One region of the Streptomyces sp. NPDC048751 genome, then DNA from elsewhere that is predicted to be linked to it. Evidence: riboswitches for the same ligand, from Rfam matches in the RefSeq annotation. Region 1 holds a riboswitch; each other region holds the start of a gene.

What was found. A riboswitch is a leader RNA that binds a small molecule or an ion and turns the genes downstream of it on or off. The one in region 1 is predicted to bind cyclic di-AMP.
Region 2: it holds a riboswitch for cyclic di-AMP, as region 1 does, so the genes downstream of both, ACGFNV_RS10145 (NlpC/P60 family protein) here and ACGFNV_RS02890 (peptidoglycan DD-metalloendopeptidase family protein) in region 1, are expected to answer to the same signal.
Region 3: it holds a riboswitch for cyclic di-AMP, as region 1 does, so the genes downstream of both, ACGFNV_RS12090 (transglycosylase family protein) here and ACGFNV_RS02890 (peptidoglycan DD-metalloendopeptidase family protein) in region 1, are expected to answer to the same signal.

Annotation. Positions count from the first base shown of each region.
Region 1 is NZ_JBICUX010000001.1:643,454-645,643, forward strand. It holds gene ACGFNV_RS02885 (alpha-galactosidase) at 1-363, shown strand, start outside; cyclic di-AMP (ydaO/yuaA leader) riboswitch at 671-832, shown strand; gene ACGFNV_RS02890 (peptidoglycan DD-metalloendopeptidase family protein) at 837-1,730, shown strand; gene ACGFNV_RS02895 (DUF6250 domain-containing protein) at 1,973-2,190, shown strand, end outside.
Region 2 is NZ_JBICUX010000002.1:699,102-701,291, reverse strand. It holds gene ACGFNV_RS10145 (NlpC/P60 family protein) at 2-1,186, opposite strand; cyclic di-AMP (ydaO/yuaA leader) riboswitch at 1,194-1,353, opposite strand; gene pcrA (DNA helicase PcrA) at 1,669-2,190, shown strand, end outside.
Region 3 is NZ_JBICUX010000003.1:105,132-107,321, reverse strand. It holds gene ACGFNV_RS12095 (transglycosylase family protein) at 1-940, shown strand, start outside; cyclic di-AMP (ydaO/yuaA leader) riboswitch at 1,135-1,303, shown strand; gene ACGFNV_RS12090 (transglycosylase family protein) at 1,307-2,032, shown strand.

The sequences.
Region 1 (2,190 bases):
GGCGACCTCGCCCAGTGGACCGAGGAGGAGCTCGCGGAGGCCCGGGAGTGGGTGGAGCTGTACAAGAAGATCCGCCCGCTGGTGCAGCACGGCGACCTCCACCGGCTGCGGCCTCCGCGGGGCGGACTCAGCGCCGTGCAGTACGTCCGCGGGGACGAGTCCGTGGTCCTGGCCTGGCTCCAGGCGCAGCACCACGGCGAGCCCGTACCGGCGCTGAGGCTGCGCGGGCTCGACCCGGCAGCGTCGTACGAATGCCTCGAAACCGGCGAAATCCACCGAGGGGCGGTGTTGTCGCACCACGGATTGCGTACTGGGCTGCGGGGCGACCTGGATGCGGCAGTTCTCCGGCTGCGCCGCATCTGAGAGTTCTGTCCGAGTTTGCGGATTTTGATCCGAACTCGCTTTAAAAGAAAAGGGTCTGGAGCGGCGTCACGTGATTAGCGTCATATCCGTGACGGTGCGTCGCTCGTCATGTCCACGTAATTCCGATGGTTTTCAAGGACTTTCACGAAAACCGATGCCTGTGTACTGCACGGAGTGTCACCGGGGATTCTCGCGCCGATCACGAGAAACGCATTCCCGCGCAACCCTCCGCTTGTCCGTTTGAGTCCTGGTCGCTTACGTTCATCCACCAATCCGGACGGACGCCCAATCCTGCCGCCGCCCGGAGAACCGCACCCCACTGACCCGTGTACGGCAGGAGCGGGGGACCCACAGGTAAGACCGCCTGTTCCGGTTCCCGGAACGGCTTGGGGTTAAGTCGCGCCTCGGCGCGGCCGGGCATCTCCAGCTCGCACCCGACAGCTCACCTCGCAGGCGCCGGAGAGGAATTCGCCATGCCCGCGAAGGGTAAGCACCGCCGTCCGAAGACTCAACGTTTCACCCGCTCCATAGCCGTCGCCGGAACCGGTGGCGTCGCACTCGCACTTCCCCTTCTCGGGGCCACCGGCGCCCATGCCACTCCTTCCCAGTCCGTTCCGGAAAAGGCCGTCCAGTCCGCCCCGGTGGCGGAGAAGAAGACCACCTCCGGCCCTGCCGGCACGCGGACCTACACGGTGAAGTCCGGCGACTACCTCTCGAAGATCGCCACGGAGCAGCACGTCCAGGGCGGCTGGAAGAAGCTCTACGCCGACAACCGCGAGGCCATCGGCTCCGACCCGTCGCTCATTCACCCCGGCCTGAAGCTCTCCCTGGGCAAGAAGGCCGCAACGAGCACCGGCACACCGACCTCCTCGAAGCCCTCGAAGACCTCCACGTCCTCGAAGTCCTCCGCCGCCAAGGCCACCACGGCCACCCAGGCCGACAGCGCCTCCACCGGCAGCGGTTACACCCTCCCCGTGGCCGGCGCCACCATCGGCACCCCGTACCACATGGCCGGCAGCATGTGGTCCAGCGGCTACCACACCGGTGTCGACTTCGTCGTCCCGACCGGCACGCCCCTCAAGGCCGTGGCCGCGGGCACGGTCGTCTCCGCGGGCTGGGGCGGTGCGTACGGCAACCAGGTCGTCATCAAGCTGAACGACGGCTACTACGCCCAGTACGCCCACCTGTCCTCGATCGCCGTGTCCGCGGGCCAGACCGTCACCGAGGGCCAGCAGATAGGCCTCTCCGGCGCGACCGGCAACGTGACCGGACCGCACCTGCACTTCGAGATCCGGACCACCCCGGACTACGGCTCGGACGTGGACCCGGTCGCCTACCTCCGCGCGCACGGCGTCACCGTCGGCTGACGGACCACGCCACCCCCTGCCTGACACGCTGCCGAAGGCCGGACCCCGATCCCCGGGTCCGGCCTTCGGTATGTCCGGGCACGGTAAAGCCAGTCACAGTCGTGAACGATCGCCGCGTTGCGGTCCTGTGGCGGGGGCGTCAGAGGAGTCGACAGCGGGGGCGGCGTCGGGGGAAGGTGATCCCCGTCAGACGGCAAGCGCTTTCCATCCGTAGTCCCGCCCCGCTGAGGAGCTGTTACCCCGTGACGAGCACGCGCAGAGCCTTCGGTGCCCTGGCCGCCGGCGCCGCCCTGGCCGCCCTCGCCCCCGCGACCACCGCCGGCGCCACGCCCCGCCACCGCCGCCTCATCGCCCACGACGACTTCCGCCACGGCCTGCGTCAGTGGGCCGTCGAACTCGAGCAGGGCGGCACCGTCACCGCCGCCCGAGGAACCCTGGAGGTCGACGTACCCGCCGGGGC
Region 2 (2,190 bases), on a different contig from region 1:
GTCAGGCCGGTCGTACGACGCTGTGGATCCCCGACTCGCCGTCGTAGTAGATGGACTCCTCGCGGACGTACGCGCCCGGCTTCGGGGCGTGGATCATCATGCCGTTGCCGATGTAGATGCCGACGTGACTGATGTCGTCGTAGAAGAAGACCAGGTCACCGGGCTGGGCGTCGGCGAGGGAGACCGTGGTGCCGACGTTGACCTGGTCGTAGGTGACGCGGGGGAGGTCCACGCCGGCGGCCTTCCAGGCGGCCTGGGTGAGGCCGGAGCAGTCGTAGGAGTCGGGGCCGGTGGCGCCCCAGACGTACGGCTTGCCGATCTGTGCGCGGGCGAAGGCCAGCGCCTTCTCGGCCTTGGTGGCGTACGAGGAGTCGGTGGGCGTCGACGACGAGGAGGAGGGGGACGAAGGGGACGAGGACGGCGAGGACGGCGAGGAGCTGTCCTGCTGGGCGGCCGCCTCCTCCTGGGCCTTCTGCTGCGCGGCCTGCTGCTTCGCCAGCTCCGCCGCCTTGCGCGCGGCCGCTTCCCGCTTCTGCTTCTCGATCGCGGCGAGCCGCGCCTTCTCCTCCGCCGTCAGCTTCGACAGCAGGCCGCGCGCGTCGGCGAGCTTCTTCTGGACGGTGGTCTTGGCGGTCTTCAGGTCGTTCTGCGAGTCGGTGAGCGTGGCGAGGCTCTCGCTCGCCTCCCGGCGCTTCTCCATCGTCGCCGACTGCTCGGCGAAGTAGTCGTCGACCTCCTGCTTCTGACGACCGGTCATCCGGTCCATCAGCTGGGTCTGGTCGAAGTAGTCCTGCGGGGAGTCCGCCAGCAGGAAGGTCGCGGTGTCGGGCGCGGCCGCGCCGGTGCGGTACTGGGCCGCGGCGTAGGAGCCGAGCCGCTCGCGCTCCTCGTTGAGCTTCTGGGCGCGCTTTGCGACGTCGTCGAGGAGGGTGTCGACGTGCTTGCGCTGCTTCGCGGTCTTCTCCTTGGCCGCGTTGTACTTGTCGGTCGCCGACTCCGCCTGGCGGTAGAGGTCGTCGACCTTCTTCTCGACCTCCTCCAGGCTCGGCTTGTCGTCCGCGGGTGCGGCGTGGGCCGTCTGGGAGAGCAGGGCCACGGAGGTGAGGGCTGCCGTGGCGAGGGCGGGCGTGCGTATGCCCGCCACGCGCGTGCCCGCGGGGCGGGGCTTGCGGTGCTGCGACGCCAAGGGAGGCGACTCCTTCCATCGTCCGCCTACCGGGTTAGCTGTCGGGTTCGGGCGGGTGGTTCGGAAGGGTTGCCCTACGGCCTTGTCCCCGTCGGGGAGTGGGGCCGATTCACCCCAAGGTCTCGGTGGGTCCCCGGCTCCGGCCGGCACTGCGGCGCGGGCGGACTCGGCGGAGGCCGCGCGGCCCGGCGACGTTCGCCGGTGGGGGTCGTACGGCCTGCCCGGCACGGTAGCCAACTGGTGTGGCCCTTGTGAAGGTTGATGGGTGATATGCCCGATACATTTTCGTGACCCGAGGTCAGGGCTTTACTCGTTGGGGCCCATGTGGAGATGTCTGTGACGACTTGGGCGTGTTTGCGACCGCGAAATGAGTTCGTCGCGGATCGTGACGGAGTGGTTCCGCAGGGTGTGAGGGCGGGATTTCCGGGATGTTTTCGGGGCGGCGGCCCGTTGTCGGTGGGGCGCCCTAGACTCGGAGAGCGATGAGCAGCCTCTTTGACGACAGCTTCCTGGCGGACCTCCAGGCCCCGAAGGGCCATGGGGAAGAGCCCCCGCCGCCGCCCGACGACGATCACGTACCGGAGCCGATCCCGGACGATCTGTTCGGCGGGAAGTTCGACGTGCCGCCGGACCGGGAGGAGTACTACCGCGACGGCGCCCCACGCCCGGCGGTGGACCCCGCCGCGCTCCTGGAGGGGCTGAACGAGAACCAGCGCGCCGCCGTCGTGCACCACGGCACCCCGCTGCTCATCGTGGCCGGCGCCGGCTCCGGCAAGACCCGTGTGCTCACCCACCGCATCGCCCACCTGCTCGGCGAGCGGAACGTGCATCCGGGCCAGATCCTCGCGATCACCTTCACCAACAAGGCCGCGGGCGAGATGAAGGAGCGCGTCGAGCAGCTCGTCGGCCCGCGCGCGAACGCGATGTGGGTGATGACCTTCCACAGCGCGTGCGTGCGCATCCTGCGCCGCGAGTCCAAGAAGCTCGGCTTCACGGCGTCGTTC
Region 3 (2,190 bases), on a different contig from region 1:
CGGCGCGAGCGCGGCCGACGGCACCACGTGGGACAAGGTGGCCGACTGCGAGACCGGCGGAGCGTGGAGCGCCGACACAGGCAACGGATTCTACGGCGGCCTGCATCTGACCCAGGAGCGCTGGGAGAAGTACGGCGGCCTCGACTTCGCCACCAGCGCCGACAAGGCCAGCCGTTCCCAGCAGATAGCCGTCGCCGAGAAGATCCTCGCCGACATCGGCCCCGGCGCCTGGCCCACCTGTGGACTGCTCACCGGGCTCGGGAAGGACTCGGGTTCGTCGGACGTCGACACGGGCACGGCCGACGAGGTTCCCTCCCGGGGCCTGGACAATTCATCCGGCTCGACCGGATCGTCAGGATCATCCGGGTCGTCCGACTCGTCGGATTCCGCTGAGTCCTCCTCCGGTTCCTCCGGGACGTCCGACGGGCCCTCGGACACCGCCGGCACCCCCGACGACTCCACTGCGGGTTCCTCCGGGAAACCGTCCCCTTCCTCTTCTTCGTCCTCTTCTTCCGCCGAGTCGGACAGTTCCGCAAAGTCCGATTCCTCCACCGACTCCGGCGCGAAGGTCTCGCAAAGTCCCGAGAGCTCGCCGACGGAGGGCCGGGCAACCGGCAAGTCGGATGAATCGGACAAGGTGCAGCAAAGCGCCGGTTCCTGGAGTCTCGTCGACACCGGCTCCATCGGTGGCGGCACGGGTCGGCACCGCGGCGGCAGCGCCGACGAGAGTGTCGACAAGGGCGCGGACGCCGGTGCGAAGGTGGCCTCCACTGGCCGTCACGCCTACACCGTCCGTCCCGGTGACACCCTGGCGTCCATCGCCGACTCCCTTGGCCTCGACGGTGGATGGTCCGCGCTCTATGCCGAGAACAAGCAGGCGATCGGTGCCGACCCGAACAACATCTCCGCCGGTCAGACCCTTCGAGTCGGGGCTGAATAGGGCGAAAAGCGGCGGGAGTTCACGCCCCACTTCGCGCTGAATGTCCAATTTGGCGAAAGTGTGGGATGAGTCTCAGAAGCCCTGATCGTCTTTGAAATTCCTCGGATGGCGTGTCTACGGTCGTGACCGCTCGCCAACACGAGCCCCGGCTGCCGCAACGCCGAATCCTGCCAGCGGCCGTACGGGAACAGTCGTCGCGTCAAGCGCCGTAGGCAGGAGCGGGGGACCCAAGGTAAGTGCCGGGCCCGGACGTTGAGACCGGATCCGGCTTGGGGTGAAGCCGCGCCTCGTGAGAGGTGCGGCCGGGCAACTCAACCGGCCCGAACCCGACAGCTCACCTCGCAGGCGTCGGTGAGGGGATCAACCATGCTGTTTTCCGGCAAGGGCAAGCACCGTCGTCCGTCCAAGGCCACCCGGGCCATCGCCATCGCCGGTGTGACCGGCGCCGCCGTCGCCGCCCCGCTGATGGCGGCCGGCAACGCCTCCGCCGCCACCACCTCCGAGTGGGACGCGGTCGCCCAGTGCGAGTCGGGCGGCAACTGGTCCATCAACACCGGCAACGGCTACTACGGTGGCCTGCAGTTCTCCGCCTCCACGTGGGCCGCGTACGGCGGCACGCAGTACGCCTCCCAGGCCAACCAGGCCAGCAAGGCTCAGCAGATCGCCGTCGCCGAGAAGGTCCTCGCCTCCCAGGGCAAGGGTGCCTGGCCGGTCTGCGGCAAGGGCCTGTCGGGTGCCTCCTCCAGCAGCACCGACACCTCCTCCGGCAGCGGCTCCTCCTCCAGCGGTTCCAGCAGCTCCTCGAACAACAGCAGCTCCTCGAACGACAGCGGCACCAGCACTCGCTCGACCGAGCAGCAGGCCTCCCGCTCCTCCGAGCGTCCCGCCGCCAAGAAGACCGTCACCACGCCGACCGGCAAGAAGGTCAAGAAGGGCGACGGCGAGTACAAGGTCGTCGCGGGTGACACCCTCAGCAAGATCGCCGCGAAGCAGAAGGTCGCGGGCGGCTGGGAGAAGCTGTTCGAGCTGAACAAGGACATCGTCGAGGACGCCAACCTCATCTACCCGGGCCAGCAGCTTCACCTGAAGTAAGCCGGGCCCACCGCCTTCCCGCCGGAGCGGGACGCGGGCTCCCCGCTCCGGTGCGTCTTCCCCCGTACGCACCGGAGCGGGGTTTTTTTTTGCCCGCCCTTCGCCCGCAATCCCCGCCCGCTCTTTGTTCCGTCCAGGAACAATGTGTACCGTCAGCC